DNA from 2 places in the Clostridium sp. TJA032 genome. Region 2 is predicted to be linked to the other one. Evidence: a T-box and tRNA genes for the amino acid it is inferred to sense, from the RefSeq annotation. Region 2 holds a T-box; the other holds one or more tRNA genes.
The links. The T-box of region 2 lies ahead of AC4FRL_RS09450 (glycine--tRNA ligase). A T-box ahead of a tRNA ligase gene usually reads a tRNA of that ligase, here a tRNA-Gly.
Positions count from the first base shown of each region.

Region 1: it encodes a tRNA-Gly, which carries the amino acid that the T-box ahead of AC4FRL_RS09450 (glycine--tRNA ligase) is inferred to sense. The anticodon was not compared.

Region 1 is NZ_JBZEFB010000003.1:84,591-88,247, reverse strand. Features, by position in the region: gene thrS (threonine--tRNA ligase) at 1-816, opposite strand, end outside; T-box leader at 892-1,096, opposite strand; tRNA gene AC4FRL_RS08725 (tRNA-Leu) at 1,324-1,407, shown strand; tRNA gene AC4FRL_RS08720 (tRNA-Gly) at 1,416-1,489, shown strand; tRNA gene AC4FRL_RS08715 (tRNA-Gly) at 1,515-1,589, shown strand; tRNA gene AC4FRL_RS08710 (tRNA-Gly) at 1,595-1,668, shown strand; tRNA gene AC4FRL_RS08705 (tRNA-Lys) at 1,675-1,750, shown strand; gene AC4FRL_RS08700 (SGNH/GDSL hydrolase family protein) at 1,904-3,265, shown strand; gene AC4FRL_RS08695 (HNH endonuclease signature motif containing protein) at 3,308-3,657, opposite strand, start outside.
Region 2 is NZ_JBZEFB010000004.1:5,545-9,201, forward strand. Features, by position in the region: gene AC4FRL_RS09450 (glycine--tRNA ligase) at 99-1,502, opposite strand; T-box leader at 1,677-1,844, opposite strand; tRNA gene AC4FRL_RS09455 (tRNA-Asn) at 1,962-2,036, opposite strand; gene lysS (lysine--tRNA ligase) at 2,240-3,657, opposite strand, start outside.

The sequences.
Region 1 (3,657 bases), on a different contig from region 2:
AATTATTCTAGCTCCCTTTGGCATTAATAGAGGAAGACCTTGACCTACATTTTCATCTGTAGTAAATATTCCAAGTTCTCTACCTAATTTATTATGGTCTCTCTTTTTAGCTTCTTCTAAAGCTTCTAAATATGCATCTAATTCAGATTTTTTAGGGAAAGCAGTTCCATATACTCTTGAAAGCATTTTGTTCTTTTCGTTACCTTTCCAGTAAGCACCAGTAGATCTTAATAACTTAACAGCTTTCATTGGTTTAATAGCCATTAAGTGAGGACCAGCACAAAGGTCAACAAAATCACCTATTTGATAGAATGAAATTACTTCATCTTCTGGAAGGTCATTTATAAGTTCTACTTTATAAGGTTCATCCTTCATAAGTTCTAAAGCTTCATTTCTAGGAAGTTCAAATCTTTTTATTTCAGGATTTTCTTTTATTATTTTTTTCATTTCTTCTTCTAATTTGTTTAATTGGTCAGCAGAAAATGGCTTTTCAGTATCAAAATCATAATAGAAGCCATTATCTATTGATGGTCCTATAGCTAATTTATCTTGTGGGAAAAGTCTTTTAACAGCAGCTGCTAGTACATGAGATGCAGTATGGTTAAAAGCATGTTGACCCTCTTTAGAATCAAAAGTACATATTTCTAATGAGGAATCCTCATTAACTATAAATCTTAAGTCCTCAACTTTTCCATTTAATATACCACAACAAGCATTTCTTGCAAGTCCTTGGCTTATGCTTTGAGCTATTTCAAAAATTGATAATCCAGCTTCTACTTCCTTTACTGAACCATCTTTAAGTGTAATTTTTATCATATTAATTTCTCCTTTCGAAATAATTTTCTTTATTCTTTCATAAAAAATAAAAACTCTCGTCTCTTTTCTAAATAGAAAAGGGACGAGAGTGTATATTCCCGTGGTTCCACCCAATTTGTGTTAAAAAACACCTCTTAAAATAATCGTAACGTGATTAAACGGACTTGATTAGAGTCACTCAGAGTTAGTTTTCAACTAATTCCATTTAAAAGTACTCACAGCTATTGTACCTTCTCTCTGAAAATGTACCAAAGTTTACTCTTCTCTTCATTGTGTTAACAAACTTATAATATTTACTTAAGATTATAAGTTTATTATTTTTGTATGTCAATGGATAAAATAAAAATAAATTCTAATTTAATTTTATATAATAATTTAAATGAAATAAAATTTTAAATGTTAAAAAAATAGAATATAGATAAATATTATATCCAAATTTTTAATAAAATAATTTTAAAAAAATATTGAAATAAAATTTAAAAAATATTATAATAAAAACATAGGTTTGCAGGTGTGGCGGAATTGGCAGACGCACTAGACTTAGGATCTAGCGCCTACGGCGTGGGGGTTCGACTCCCTTCACCTGCACCAACTTATAAGCGGGTGTAGTTCAATGGTAGAACACCAGCCTTCCAAGCTGGATACCCGGGTTCGATTCCCGGTACCCGCTCCACTTTACATAATATATTAAATTTTATGCGGGAGTGACTCAATGGTAGAGTGTCACCTTGCCAAGGTGAAAGTTGCGGGTTCGAGTCCCGTCTTCCGCTCCACTTATGCGGGTGTAGTTCAATGGTAGAACACCAGCCTTCCAAGCTGGATACCCGGGTTCGATTCCCGGTACCCGCTCCAAATTATGCACCATTAGCTCAGTTGGTAGAGCACCTGACTCTTAATCAGGGAGTCCAGGGTTCGAATCCCTGATGGTGCACCAAAAGCATCCATGTTTTGGGTGCTTTTTTTTATTTTTATAAAATTTTCTAATGAAAAAAATAGTAGGTTTTTATTAAAATTACTATATAAGAGTTGTTAAATATCATTATTGCTAATTTTAGAAATTATATTTAAATATAAAAGGGGGAAATTTATGTTTAAAGAAATATTTAATAATAAAGATTTAAGTATTGTTTTTACAGGAGATAGTATAACTCATGGGGCACTTCATACTAAGGGATATAGAAGTTATACTGAATATTTTAGAGAGATATTAATAAGAAATAATAATTTTAATAATAGAAAAAATTCTAATATTAGTGTTTTTAATACTGGAATTTCTGGGGCTACAACCTTAGATATATTAGAAAATTTTGATGATTGTATAAAGAAGTATAGTCCTAATATTGTTTTTATTATGCTCGGTATGAATGATTGTGCAGAAAATAAGGTACCTTTAGAAATTTATAAAAAAAATATATTAAGAATTATAGAAAAAGTTGAGAGCTTAGGAGCTAATATTTTTATTCAAACTAGTAATATAATAAATAATGATATTAGTAGAAAAAGTATTGATGAGTATATGGATATTTTAAGAATGATTTCTAAGGAGAGAAATATATTTTTAATAGATCATTATAGAAGTTGGGAAGAACTTTATAACAAGGATTTAAATATTAAATCCTTACTTTTAAGTGATAATATTCATCCAAATGAGTTAGGACATTTAGAAATTACTAAATTTATTTTTAATAGCTTAAACATTTTAGATAAAGATGTTTTAGATTCTTTGTTAAATGACCATATCTTTTATAAAAAAGAAAAGGTAAAAGAGTTAGAGTATGTTATAGAAAATTCTTTTAATGTTTATGATATTTTTTCTGAAGAAAGTAAAAGAAAAATAGAATTGATATATAAGATAATAGTAGAGGAAAAAGGAAGTGTTTTTGAATTTATATATAGTAAGCGTTTTAGTGAAGATAGGATATTTTTTAAAAACTATATTGAATATCTAGAAGAAAGAGTGCGCTGGGAACTAAATGATGGTTCTATAGAAAGTAAGAAAAGATTTATGCTTAATTTATATAATGAAAATTTTAATATAAAATATATATTAAATAATTTTTCTGATACTGTTTTAAAATTTAAGCCTAGGGTTTTATTTATATCTTTAAATGAAGAAGTAGATAATCTATATGAGTTTGAGAAAGATATTTTTAAGTTATATATTAAGACAAAGGAGATAAATACTTTTTTAGTAATAGAAAATTTATTAAATCTTAAGAAAGAGTGTATAGAAGTTATAGAAAATTTAGTTAAAAATAGAGAGATATTATTTATAAATCATTATGAATATTTTAAAAATATAAAACTTTATAATAGTGATTTTGGTGAAATATTTTTTTCGAAGAATAAACTAAGTTATAAAGGAGAAATTTTAATTGCTAGAAATCTTTTTAAAATATTTAACATATATGATGAGAAAAGTTTAATATGTAGTTTAAAGTTCTTTTAAATTTAAGCTAAATAAAAACCTAAAAAGTTTTTATTTAGCTTTTTATACGTAATTTAAGGCTCTTTGCAAAATAAAATCTTCAATAAATTCCTCAGAATATATTTTTTTTCCCATAAGGTTAAATATTAATTCTTCTCTTGCATATCCTTCCTTATATAGTTTTAAATTTTTAGTTAATTTTTTTAAAGAACCAGGAGTAAGTCCTAAAAGTATTTTAAGGTCTTTACTTGTATAAAAATTTTTTGAAAAAAGTTCATTTAAATTATTTTGCATTTCCAATTTATAATTTAAATCCACAACCTTATCTTTGTGTGGGCCTTGTTTAGATCTATGATGTTTTTTACATAAGTATTTATAATTAAGATTAAAATCTAAACCGCCTTCAGATTTAT
Region 2 (3,657 bases):
ACAATTAAATTTAACTTATTTATAAAAAATTAGTAAGGTTCTAAATTAAATAAAAAAGCTTATAAATATTTTAAAATATTTATAAGCTTTACTTTTAATTAAAACTCTAAGCTTTTTTCAATTATAGCTTTAACATCTTCAATTTTAACTCTTTGTTGTTCCATGTTATCTCTATCTCTTACAGTTACACATCCATCCTCTAAAGTATCGAAATCAACTGTTATACAGAAAGGAGTACCAATTTCATCTTGTCTTCTATATCTCTTACCAATACTTCCTGTTTCATCATAATCAACATTAAAGTATTTGCTAAGTTCAGCGTATACTTCATCAGCTTTTTCTGATAATTTTTTAGAAAGTGGTAATATAGCAGCTTTAAATGGTGCTAAAGCTGGGTGTAAGTGCATAACTGTTCTTACATCTACTTTTCCATTAGCTCCTTCTAACTCTTCTTCATCATAAGCTTCAACTAAGAATGCTAAAGCAACTCTATCAGCTCCTAATGATGGTTCTATAACATATGGTACATATTTTTCATTTGTTGTTGGGTCTAAGTAACTCATATCTTGTCCTGAGTGCTCAGCATGTTTCTTTAAGTCATAGTCTGTTCTATCAGCTATTCCCCAAAGTTCTCCCCAACCAAATGGGAATAAATATTCTATATCTGAAGTAGCATTTGAGTAGAAGCTTAATTCTTCTTCTCCATGGTCTCTCATTCTTATATTATTTTCATTCATTCCTAAGTTTAATAAGAAGTTCCAACAACTATCTTTCCAGTAATTAAACCATTCTAAGTCAGTTCCTGGTTTACAGAAAAATTCAAGCTCCATTTGTTCAAACTCTCTAGTTCTGAAAGTGAAGTTACCTGGAGTTATTTCATTTCTGAAAGATTTACCAATTTGAGCTATACCAAATGGTATTTTCTTTCTTGTAGTTCTTTGAACTGATTTAAAGTTTACGAATATACCTTGAGCAGTTTCTGGTCTTAAATATACTTCGTTTTTACTATCTTCAGTTATTCCTTGGAAAGTTTTAAACATTAAATTAAACTTTCTTATGTCTGTATAATTTAATTTTCCACACTTTGGACAAACTATGTTGTTTTTAACTATGTAGTCCATTAATTCTTCATTGCTCCATCCATCAGCTGTAGCAACTTCTGCTCCGTTTGCAGTCATATGGTCTTCAACTAATTTATCAGCTCTAAATCTAGCTTTACATTCTTTACAATCCATTAAAGGATCTGAAAATCCTCCAACATGACCTGATGCAACCCAAACTTCTCTATTCATTAAGATAGCTGAATCTAATCCAACATTATATTTACTCTCTTGAACAAACTTTTTCCACCAAGCTTTTTTTACGTTATTCTTAAATTCAACTCCTAATGGGCCGTAATCCCATGAGTTTGCAAGTCCACCGTATATTTCTGAGCCTGGGAATATAAATCCTCTATTTTTACATAAGGCTACTATTTTATCCATAGTTTTTTCTACTGCCATATTACAATTACCTCCATCTAAATTAAATAAATTATTTTATATTAATTCTTCACTTTATAAAGAACTTTAAACTTCCTTGAAAAATATTTCTAACAGCTTTTATTAACTGCTAGAAATACTTATTCTAGATTAACAGCCTAAGGGCTTTATATAAATAAAAAAAGCCATTACATTCAAAGGGACGAAATAAAATTCCGCGGTTCCACCCTTTTTAGCAAAAGCTCATCTCTCACAATAATTGTACTCAAAAGCTCCCTTCATTTTAAATCTTTAATAACTTACACCAACCGCTATCTCTCTAAAAAAGATTTTAAAACTACTCTTCTTTATCATAGTACTTATTTAGTTATATTCTTAATTTTATCAAAACTAAATTATATGTCAATAAAAAAAGAATTTATAAGCATATAAATTTATATGTTTATAAATTCTTTCTAAGCTAATTTTAAGCAAAAAAAATGGCTCCTCGGAGAGGACTCGAACCTCCAACCTATCGGTTAACAGCCGAGTGCTCCACCATTGAGCTACCGAGGAACATTTACAAATTTATTATACCATATTTGAAATAAAATACAATAGTTTTTTCATAAAATTTTATAAAAAAGTCTAATTTTTTAAATTAACTTCTAAGTATAAAAAAATATATTTTAATATAATTTTCTTTATAAAAATATAGGACACTTTTAATCTTTAATTATCAATTGAAAGTGTCCTTATTTAAAAATTATTTTTGAATACTAGTATAATTTTGCTCCTGCAGGAATTCTATCATCAACCATAAGAAGGTTAAGTCCTTCACGACCATCTTCTTCATGTACTGCTGAAATTAACATACCTTCTGAAGCTATACCCATCATTTTTCTTGGTGGTAAGTTTACAATAGCAATTGCTGTTTTACCAACAAGTTCTTCTGGTTCATAATACTCATGAATACCACTTAAAATAACACGGTCTTTACGTTCTCCATCATCTAATGTAAACTTTAAAAGCTTTTTAGATTTAGGAACTGCTTCACAAGCAAGAATTTTAACTGCACGATAATCAGATTTAGCAAATGTTTCAAAATCAATCATATCTTTAAAGATAGGCTCTATTTTTACATTTGAAAAATCTACTTTTTCTTTTTCTACTGGAGTAGAGGAAACAACTTTTTCTTCATTTTTAACTTCAATTTTTGAAGAACCTTGTGGTTTCATTGTTGGGAATAAAATTACGTCTCTTATTGATGAAGAGTTAGTTAAGAACATTATCATTCTGTCTATTCCAATTCCTAATCCACCAGTTGGAGGCATACCAGTTTCTAAAGCACTCATGAATTCTTCATCTAACATGTATGCTTCATCATCACCGTATTCTCTTTCTCTAGCTTGTTGTTCAAATCTTTCTCTTTGAACTATTGGGTCGTTAAGCTCTGAGTATGAGTTACACACTTCTCTACCATATACAAATCCTTCAAATCTCTCAGTAAACATTTCATTTCCTCTTTTTTTCTTAGTAAGAGGTGATATCTCTACTGGATAATCTGTTAAGAAAGTAGGTTGTATTAACTTATCTTCTCCATACTCTTCAAATAACATATTTAAAACTTCACCTTTAGTAACTTTATCTAATGGTTTAGGGAATTCTAAATTCTTTTCTTTAGCTATTTCTCTAGCTTCCTCATCACTCTTTATTTCATTGAAGTCTATACCTGCAAATTCTTTAACAGCATCTACCATAGTTAATCTTCTCCATGGTGGTGTAAAGTCTATTTCAGTTCCTTCATACATAACTTTTGTTGAACCATTTACTTTTTCACATACATATGCAATCATATTTTCCATGATTTCCATCATATCATTATAATCTGCATAAGCTTCATATAGTTCTATAGCAGTAAATTCAGGGTTGTGTCTTACAGAAACACCTTCGTTTCTAAAATTTTTACCCATTTCATAAACTTTTTCAAATCCTGCAACTATTAATCTTTTTAAGTATAATTCTGTTGCTATTCTTAAATACATATCTATATCTAAAGCATTGTGATGAGTTATGAAAGGTCTAGCAGCAGCACCACCAGCTATTGGTGAAAGAATTGGTGTATCTACTTCTAAAAATCCTCTATTATCTAAGAATTCTCTTATAGCTTTTATTATTTGTGATCTTTTAATAAAAG